3 regions of the Bradyrhizobium sp. HKCCYLRH3097 genome follow, and region 3 is predicted to be linked to each of the others. Evidence: predicted binding sites of a transcription regulator. Region 3 holds the regulator's gene; each other region holds the start of a gene.

Region 1 (3,274 bases), on a different contig from region 3:
CGGCGCTTCCCGTCGATGTTCGAGCCGATCCATGGTTCGGCGTTCGATATCACCGGAAAGGGCATCGCCAACCCGGTTGCGACGTTCTGGACCGGCGCGCAGATGCTCGAGCATCTCGGCGAGACGGACGCGGCCGCGCGGCTGATGGCTGCGGTCGAGAAAGTCTGTGCAGCCGGCATCCTGACCCCCGATGTTGGCGGCACGGCGACGACCAAGCAGGTGACCGACGCCGTCATCGACGCGATCCACGGCTCCAACGCCTGAGGCGTGCTGTTCTCTTGCACAATTCTGGCGTGTTCCGTGTCGCGCTTGCAATGGACGCTGCGGGGCGTATATCAGCGCTTCCGCTGCGTCCGCGCATGCCAATCACATGCGTGTCATAGAGACGCGAGACACGGCTTAAGGAGAAAGGACACATCATGCGTCGTCACCGTCGAGCCAAGATCGTCGCGACTGTCGGTCCCGCGAGCAATTCTCCGGAGATGCTGAAAGCGCTGTTCCTCGCCGGTGTGGACACCTTTCGTCTCAATTTCAGTCACGGGACGCAGGCCGATCACGCCAAGGTCCATGCCGCGATCCGCGCGCTCGAGAAGGAAGTGCGGCGGCCGATCGGCATCTTGATGGATCTGCAGGGACCTAAGATTCGCGTCGGCACTCTGCGCGATAAGAAGATCCAGGTCGAAGCCGGCGAGACGATTCGGTTCGTCCTCAACGGCACCGAGGGCGACAAGACGTCGATTCCGCTGCCGCATCCGGAGATCTTTGCGGCGGTCACGCCCGGTCACGATCTTCTGATCGATGATGGCCGCGTCCGCGTTCGTGTGACAGGCCTCGGCGACGACTGGATCGAAGCCAAGGTGATCGTCAGCGGCGCGATCTCCAATCACAAGGGCGTCAATCTGCCCGGCACAATTCTGGAGCTGTCGCCGCTGACGGCCAAGGACCGCTCCGATCTCGCCTTCGGGCTCGATCTCGGCGTCGACTGGGTGGCGCTGTCCTTCGTGCAGAAGCCGTCCGACGTGCTGGAGGCGAGGGGCCTGATCGATGGCCGCGCCGGCATCATGTCCAAAATCGAGAAGCCGGCGGCGCTGGAGCGCATCGACGACATCATCCAGCTGTCGGACGCGATCATGGTCGCGCGCGGCGATCTCGGCGTCGAGATTCCCAACGAGGACGTGCCGGGCAAGCAGAAGGAACTGGTCCGCGCCTGCCGGCTCGCTGTGAAGCCGGTGATCGTCGCGACGCAGATGCTGGATTCGATGGTGGCGACGCCGACGCCGACGCGCGCCGAGGTCTCCGACGTCGCGACCGCGATCTATGACGGCGCCGACGCGGTGATGCTGTCGGCGGAATCGGCCAGCGGGCAATATCCGCGCGAGGCCGTGGCGATGATGGACAGCATCATCAAGGCCACCGAAGGCCACAAGATGTATCGCTCCATCGTCGAGGCGACGCAGCCGGGCGAGGAGCAGACGGCGCCGCATGCGGTGGCGACCGCGGCGGCCGATCTCGCCTCGGCGATCCACGCCAAGGCGATCGTGGCCTATACGTCGAGCGGCACCTCGGCCTCGCGCGTTGCGCGCAAGCGGCCGAGCCTGCCGATTCTGGCGATCACGCCGAATGAGGACACCTCGCGGCGCATGTGCCTGTTGTGGGGCGCGCACAGCGTGTTGTCGCAGGACGTGAAGAGCTACGAGGAGATGGTCGAGCGCGCGACCTTCTTCGCCGTGCAGGAGGAGTTCGCTGAAGCCGGCGACCTGCTCGTCGTCGTCGCCGGCATTCCGTTCGCGCAGACCGGCACCACCAACAATCTGCGCGTCGTCACCGTGCCGAGATAGGAGGCTGATTTTCCCTGTTCGCGCTGCCCGCCTGTCGCCTGATTGTCGCACCCCGCTGGTATCGCGGGGCAGTGACGAGGGACATCGCGAGTCGTCAAACGAGCGGTGTCCGGTCGCGGTCCGGCAGGATGGGTTCTGCCGGTGCGGCGTTTCGTCATCGCGGTGTCATCAGGGACTGTTAGGTGGGCGCGCATGGGACTTGAGACTGCTGGTGAAGAAAGCCCGGCTCGGCGCTTTCGGACGTTGTTCATCTCGGACGTTCATCTCGGAGCCCGCGGCTCGCAGGCCAATCTCCTCGTCGATTTCCTGCGTCACCATGATGCCGACACGATCTATCTGGTCGGCGACATCATCGACGGCTGGGCGCTCAAATCGAGCTGGCATTGGCCGCAGTCGCATAACGACCTGGTGCAGAAGATGCTGCGCAAGGCGCGCAAGGGCGCCAAGATCGTCTATGTCCCCGGCAATCACGACGAGTTCCTGCGCGGTTATTACGGCACGCATTTCGGCGGCATCGACGTCGTCGAGAACATCTTGCACACCGGCACCGACGGCAAACGCTATCTGGTGATCCACGGCGACATCTTCGATCTGGTCGTGCAGAATGCGCGCTGGCTCGCCCATCTCGGCGACAAGGCCTATGACTTCGCCATCCAGATGAACCGTCTGGTCAACTTCTTCCGTCGCATGTTCGGCGTTCCCTATTGGTCGCTGTCGCAATGGGCCAAGCAGAAGGTCAAGAACGCCGTCAACTATATCGGCGCGTTCGAGACGGCGCTGGCCTCGGAGGCGCGGCGGCATGGCGCTGATGGCGTGATCTGCGGCCACATCCATTGCGCCGTCATCCGCGACCAGGACGGCATTCGCTACATGAATTGCGGCGACTGGGTCGAGAGTTGCACGGCGCTGGTCGAGCACGAGGACGGCCGTTTCGAGATCCTGACCTGGACCGATCCGCAGCGGCAACCCGCGCCGGTTCCGCAGCTGGCCGCCCGCGCCGCCTGACACCGGCTCCCTTGCCTCTCGGCAATCGGGCGCGGTAAAATAGGGGTATGACAGCTCATTCCCCGATCCTGCCCGTGACCGCCGCCGACATCGATGCGGCGGCGCGCGTCCTCGCGCCCGTGGCCGTGCGGACTCCGCTGCTGCCGGCTCCCGTGCTCAACGAGCGGTTCAAAGCGAACGTCTTCGTGAAGCCGGAGGTGCTGCAGCGGACCGGCTCGTTCAAGTTCCGCGGTGCCTACAACAAGCTGGCGTCGATCCCCCAAGCAGCGCGCGGCAACGGCGTCGTCGCATTCTCCTCCGGCAATCATGCGCAGGGCGTCGCCCATGCCGCCACATTGCTGGGCATGGACGCCACGATCGTGATGCCCTCGGATGCGCCAGCGGCCAAGCGCGAGCGCACCAAGGCGTTCGGTGCCGACGTCGTGCTCTAT
Region 2 (3,274 bases), on a different contig from region 3:
CAGCGGATTCCAGTCGATGCCAACAGCGCGCAGATAGCGCGAGATCACGCCGAGCGACGGGTGGAGCATGAAGATCCAGAGCACGCCCACCACCGGCGGCGCCACGGCATAGGGCCAGATCAGCAGCGTCCGGTACAGCGTGACGCCGCGCAACGGCTTATCCGCCATGACCGCGAGCAGCAGTGCGACCGACAGCGACGAGAGCGCGATCGCGAAGGAGAAGCCGAAGGTGCGGAGAATGGCCTGGAAATAGTCCGGCTGGCTGAGCAGGTCGGCGTAGTTCTCGAACCAGACGAAGCTCGTGGACAGGCCGAACGCGTCCTGCAGCAGGAACGACTGGATGACGGCCTGGATCGCGGGCCAATAGAAGAAGATCAGCACGATCGCGAGCTGGGGAGCGACCAGCACGAACGGCAGCAGTTTTGACTGAAAGATGGCGTTCTTCTGCATGGTCGGTCGGCGAACCGGCAGGCCGCGGGGCGGCCTGCCGGCTCATGGCCTCACTTCACGGCCGTCTTTTCGAACTGGCGCAGCATCTGGTTGCCGCGCTCGACGGCGGCGTCCAGCGCCTGCTTGGCGGTCTTCTTGCCGGCCAGGGCCTGCTCGATTTCCTCCGACCAGACGTCACGCAGCTGCACCATGTTGCCCAGACGCAGGCCGCGGGAATTCTCCGTCGGTTCCTTGTTGGTCAGTTCGAGCAGGGGCGTCTCCAGATAGGGCTGATCCTTGTAGAAGCCCTCGGCCTTGGCCTTGGCGTAGGCCGCCTTGGTGATCGGCAGATAGCCCGAGGCCTTGTGGATGTAGACCTGACGATCGGTGTCCGAGAGGAAGGTCAGGAACTTCGCCACGCCCTTGTATTCGTCCGCGCTCTTGCCGCCCATCACCCAGAGCGAGGCGCCGCCGATGATCGAGTTCTGCGGCGCGCCCTTGGCGTCCGGATAATACGGCATCGGCGCGGCGGTGAAGGCGAACTTGGCCTGGGCCTTGACGTTGCCGAAGAACGCCGACGAGGTCAGGTAGATCGGGCATTCGCCCGAGGTGAAGCGGCCCTCGCCGGTGTTGGTGCGGCCGGCATAGTCGTAGGTCTTGTCCTTCTGCAGCTCGACCAGGTTTTCGAGATGCTTGACCTGCAGCGGACCGTTGAACTCCAGCACGGTGTCGAAGCCGTCGAGACCGTTCGCCTTGCTGGCCAGCGGCACGTTGTGCCAGGCGGAGAGCTGCTCGAGATTGACCCAGGTGACCCACGAGCCCGAGAAGCCGCAGGTCGCATGGCCGGCCGCCTTCAGCTTCTTGGCGGTCTCGAACAGTTCGGGCCAGGTCTTCGGGATCTCGGCGTTGACCTTCTTCAACTCATCGAGATTCACCCACATGACGGTGGACGATGAGTTGAAGGGGAAGGAGAGCATTTCGCCCTTCGAGGTCGAATAGTAGCCGGTGATCGCCGGCAGGTAGCTCTTGGGATCGAACTTCTCGCCGGCGTCCTGCATCAGCTTGTAGACCGGCTTCACGGCGCCGGTGGCGGCCATCATGGTGGCGGTGCCGACCTCGAACACCTGCATGATGTGGGGCGCATTGCCGGCGCGGAAGGCGGCGATGCCGGCATTCATCGTGTCGGCGTAGTTGCCCTTGTAAGTCGGGACGACCTTGTAGTCGGACTGCGAGGCGTTGAAATCGTTGGCGAGCTTGACGATGACGTCGTTGTTGGCGCCGGTCATCGCATGCCACCACTGAATTTCGGTCACGGCATGCGCAGGTGCTGCGGCGCTCAGGACCAGCGTGACTGCCGCAGTCGCGGCCGTCCAGAATTGGCGAAGTGACATTAAAGAATACCTCCCGTGAAACGTCATCGGCGTCGCGGCCGTAGCAGCGCGAGATGACAGTTTCGTGAATGTATAACCGGTTGGATCGTCAGCGGAAAGCGCGTTCATCGCGGCGGAACGCAGCGACTTGCGGGAGACGGCGCCGCGCCGGGGCGATGCCCCGGCCGGCGCTGACGGTGAGAGACGACAGGCTGATCGCGCCTCAGCGCTTGCGCTCGGCGCACACCGTGCCCTGGGACAGCAGCGCCTCGATCTCGCTCGGCGTGTAACCGAACTCGGTCAGCACCTCCTGCGCGTGCTGACTGAACTTCGGCGGGGTGGAGCGCAGGCTCGGCTTGGTGCGTTCGAGCCGGATCGGCGACGCGACGCCCTTGTACCAGTCCTTCTCGATGACATCGCCGCGGTAGATCGTGTGCGGATTGGTCAGCGCCTGGTCGATCTTCTGCACGGGTCCTGCCGGCAGACCGGCCGCGAGCAGCCGGTCGCACAGCGGCTCCGCCTCGAACTGGCTGAACACGGCGGCAAGCTCGGCGCGCAGCGCCTCGCGATTGGCGACGCGATCCTTGTTGCGGGCGAAGCGCGGATCGGTGCCGAGTTCGGGGCGGCCGATCTCCTTGGCGAGCTTGCGGAAGGTACCGTCATTGCCGACGCCGATGAAGATATCGTCGGTCTTGGTCGCGAAGATCGCATACGGAACGAGGTTCGGGTGCTCGTTGCCGGTCAGCGACGGCGGCTTGCCATGCATGAAGTAGTTTGCGGTATGCGGATGCATGATCGCGAGGCCGGTCTCATACAGCGTGACCTCGAGGAACTGACCGATGCCCGAGCGCTGCCGCTCCGACAGCGCCATCAGGATGCCGATCGCGGCATAGAGTCCGGTGGTGATGTCGACCAGCGGCACGCCGATCCGCATCGGTCCGCTCTGCGGCGAACCGGTCGCCGCGATCATGCCGGTCATCGCCTGGATGATCGCGTCGTAGCCGGGATTGCCGCCGCGCGGGCCATCCGCGCCGAAGCCGCAGATGCGGCAGTGCACCAGCTTGGGGAATGTCTCGCGCAGCGTGTCGCTGCCGATGCCCCACTTCTCCAAGGTGCCAGGCTTGAAGTTCTCGATCAGCACGTCGGCCGTCTCGAGCATCCGCATCAGCACGGCGCGGCCGCCCTCGGAGGCGAGGTCGAGGCCGATCGAGCGCTTGTTGCGGTTGATCCCGACGAAATAGGCGGCGTCCTCATCGTGGAAGGGCGGACCCCAGTCGCGCACCTCGTCGCCGGCCGGCGGCTCGACCTTGATCACGTCGGCGCCGTGATCGGCCAGGATCTGCGTGCAATAGGGGCCGCCGAGCACGCGCGTCAGATCGATCACGCGCAGGCCGGCCATGGCGCCAGGAGCAAATTGGGGTGTCATCGGATGTCGCGAGGTTGGTTTCAGCTCGCGATCATTAAGCATTGCTGCG
Region 3 (3,274 bases):
AGCCTGCAATTCCTCGCGCGTCAGCGCCCTGACCTCAACCGGCTTCGACGGCAGCGCGTCCTTCAGCACGATCAACGCCCAATCGGCGGGCGAGCGGTCGAGCGACCACCTGTCGTGCCGGGTCGGGACGAAATCAGGCGCCACGATCAGCTTGTCGGCGACAGACGATGCCGCCGGCGTGCCCCTGTTCATGCCGGCCAGGAAGCGGACGTTGCCGGGGCTGACCTGCGCCACGCCGTTGAACACGCAATGTGCCGCGGTGAGCACGACGCGCGGCGCGACCAGCGTGCCGGTGCACCAGCCGCCGGTCGAGTATTGCGCGACGGTGACGACGCCGATCGACGACGCCGGCCACGAGGTGGGATCGACGACCTCGCCGATGTGGCGGTCGAGCCCGAGCAGTTGCTCCGGACGCGGAGCGGCGATGCCGGCCTCCGCCGATTCCGGCTTCGGCCGCCAGGCCGCAATGGCACTCTGGGCCTGGACGCGCTGCGGCTCGGTCAACTTGACCCGCTGCACGTCGCGGCCGGCCGATCGCACGCCGCTACGGCCCGCCATCACCAGCCAGGCATAGCCCTGCACGACGTCCTGTTTCACACCGCGGCCGTCGAGCAGCATCAGGCCGAGCATGTATTGCGACTGGGCGAAGCCCTGCGCCGCGGCGCGGCTGAACCAGCGGCCGGCTTCGCCGTAATTGCTCGCAACACCTTCGCCATTGACGTAGGCGATGCCGAGATAGTGTTGCGCGACAGCGAGCCCCTGATCGGCGGCCTTGCGGTACCACGCCAGCGCCTCGGCGGGGTTGCGCGGTTGGCCCCAGCCGAAGGCGTGCATGAAGCCGACGTCGAACTGCGCCCGCGCATCGCCCTTGGCGGCCAGCGGCAGCAGCCGTCGCATCGCCGCCGCATGCTGCCCGTTGCCTGCCGCCGCGACCGCGTCTTCGAGCTCGGCGGCCGTGGCGCCCGCCGCGCCGCCGAGCAGCACGGCAAGAGATATGATGATGGTCTTGATCAAGGGCGTCCGCTGGGACCGAAACATCGTGACGGGCCACGAAGCAGACACGATCAAGACGGCGGCGGCGTGGCGGAAAGCGGACCGCGATCTCCTCAATCGGGCCGCCTCGCGCCTCACACCTGCTTCGTGCTCACGCCGGATCGCCCCTTACACCTGCTCGCTCTTGGCGAAGCGGTCATCGAGCGCATAACCGGCGCCGCGCACCGTGCGGATCGGGTCCTGCTCGCGGCCGGGATTGAGCAGCTTGCGCAGGCGGCCGATATGGACGTCGACGGTGCGCTCGTCGATGTAGATGTCGCGGCCCCAGACACTGTCGAGCAGCTGCTCGCGGCTGAACACGCGGCCGGGATGCTCCAGGAAGAACTCGAGCAGGCGGTATTCGGTCGGACCGAGATCGATCGGCCGCCCCGAGCGCGCCACGCGGCGTTTCTCGCGGTCGAGCTCGATGTCGCCATAGGACAGCACGGTCGCCAGCCGCTCCGGACTCGCCCGCCGCAGCAGGCCTTTCACCCGCGCCAGAAGCTCCGGCACCGAGAACGGCTTGACGATGTAGTCGTCGGCGCCGGTCGCGAGGCCGCGCACGCGCTCGCTCTCCTCCCCGCGTGCGGTGAGCATGATGATCGGCAACTGCCGGGTCTCGGTCCGCGCCCGCAGGCGGCGGCACAGCTCGATGCCGGACAGGCCCGGCAGCATCCAGTCGAGCACGACGAGATCGGGAACACGCTCCTTCAGGCGCGTGTCGGCTTCGTCGCCGCGCGCCACGGTCTCGACCTCGTAGCCTTCGGCCTCGAGGTTGTAGCGCAGCAGCGTCGTCAGCGCCTCCTCGTCCTCCACCACCAGAATTCGGGCGCCCATGTCTGAACCGTCTCTCTCAGTTGCCGGGGATCGTCGATGCGAAGCTCGTCATGTCGCCCTTCGGGCGCTTGTCCATGATCTGCTGGCCTTCGATCATATAGAACACCGTCTCGGCGATGTTGGTCGCGTGATCGCCGATGCGCTCGATATTCTTGGCGCAGAACATCAGGTGGATGCAGAACGAGATGTTGCGCGGATCCTCCATCATGTAGGTCAGGAGCTCGCGGAACAGCGAGGTGCAGATGGCATCGACTTCCTCATCGCCCTTCCACACCGTCATCGCGGCCGGCAAATCGTGCGCGGCATAGGCGTCCAGCACCGTCTTGACCTGCGACTGCACGAGATCGGTCATGTGCTCGAGCCCGCGGATCAGCTTCAGCGGATGGAAGTCGCTCTCCAGCGCCGCGACGCGCTTGCCGATGTTCTTGGCGAGATCACCGATACGCTCCAGATCGGTCGCCACGCGCATCGCGCCGACGATCTCACGCAGGTCGACCGCCATCGGCTGTCGCCGGGCGATGGTAAGAACGGCGCGCTCCTCGATGATGCGTTGCAGCTTGTCGACCTCGGCGTCGGTGGCGACCACCTTCTGGCCGAGCGCGATGTCGCGCCGCACCAGCGCATCGACGGAATCGACGATCAGCCGTTCCGCGAGGCCGCCCATCTCCGATACCAGACGGGTGAGGTCCTGCAGATCGCTGTCGAACGCCTTGGCGGTATGTTCACTGGCCATGATGATCTCCTGAAGACAATGTCGTCGGCGTCAGCCGAACCGGCCGGTGATATAATCCTGGGTCCGCCGATCGCTCGGCGAGGTGAAGATCTTGCTGGTGTCGTCGAACTCGATCAGCTCCCCGAGATACATGAAGGCGGTCTTGTCGGAGACGCGCGCCGCCTGCTGCATGTTATGCGTCACGATGGCGATCGTATAGTTTTCGGCGAGTTCCTGGATCAGCTCCTCGACCTTGGCGGTCGAGATCGGATCGAGCGCCGAGCACGGCTCGTCGAACAGGATCACCTCCGGCCGGACCGCCACGGTACGCGCGATGCACAGCCGCTGCTGCTGGCCGCCGGACAGCGACAGGCCCGAGGCGTTGAGCTTGTCCTTGACCTCGTTCCACAGCGCGCCGCCGCGCAGCGCCTTCTCGACCCGGTCGTCCATCTCCGACTTGGAGATCTTCTCATAGAGGCGGATGCCGAAGGCGATGTTCTCGTAGATCGTCATCGGGAACGGCGTCGGCTTCTGGAATACCATGCCGACCCGGGCACGCAGCAGGTTCAGATCGAGCTTGGGATCGAGGATGTTGGTGTTGTCGAGCATCAGCTGCCCGGTCGCCCGCTGCCCCGGATAGAGATCGTACATCCGGTTGAAGATGCGCAGCAGCGTGGACTTGCCGCAGCCGGA

Evidence for each region. Region 3 encodes PhoB, which activates phosphate uptake and scavenging genes when phosphate is short. Its sites were predicted from a motif close to TGTCATNNANCTGTCAT; they were not measured.
Region 1: ACQR0U_RS30505 (UDP-2,3-diacylglucosamine diphosphatase) is a predicted target of PhoB. The motif match lies at 1,991-2,007, and genes of this name have one in related genera.
Region 2: ugpB (sn-glycerol-3-phosphate ABC transporter substrate-binding protein UgpB) is a predicted target of PhoB. The motif match lies at 1,874-1,890, and genes of this name have one in related genera.

The regions. Positions count from the first base shown of each region.
Region 1 covers NZ_JBNPTX010000017.1:89,502-92,775, forward strand. The annotation lists gene ACQR0U_RS30495 (tartrate dehydrogenase) at 1-264, shown strand, start outside; gene pyk (pyruvate kinase) at 420-1,838, shown strand; gene ACQR0U_RS30505 (UDP-2,3-diacylglucosamine diphosphatase) at 2,031-2,843, shown strand; gene ACQR0U_RS30510 (threonine ammonia-lyase) at 2,891-3,274, shown strand, end outside.
Region 2 covers NZ_JBNPTX010000001.1:298,497-301,770, forward strand. The annotation lists gene ugpA (sn-glycerol-3-phosphate ABC transporter permease UgpA) at 1-450, opposite strand, end outside; gene ugpB (sn-glycerol-3-phosphate ABC transporter substrate-binding protein UgpB) at 501-1,820, opposite strand; gene ACQR0U_RS01420 (CaiB/BaiF CoA transferase family protein) at 2,023-3,225, opposite strand.
Region 3 covers NZ_JBNPTX010000003.1:313,887-317,160, forward strand. The annotation lists gene ACQR0U_RS10425 (trypsin-like serine protease) at 1-1,014, opposite strand, end outside; gene phoB (phosphate regulon transcriptional regulator PhoB) at 1,162-1,869, opposite strand; gene phoU (phosphate signaling complex protein PhoU) at 1,886-2,602, opposite strand; gene pstB (phosphate ABC transporter ATP-binding protein PstB) at 2,633-3,274, opposite strand, start outside.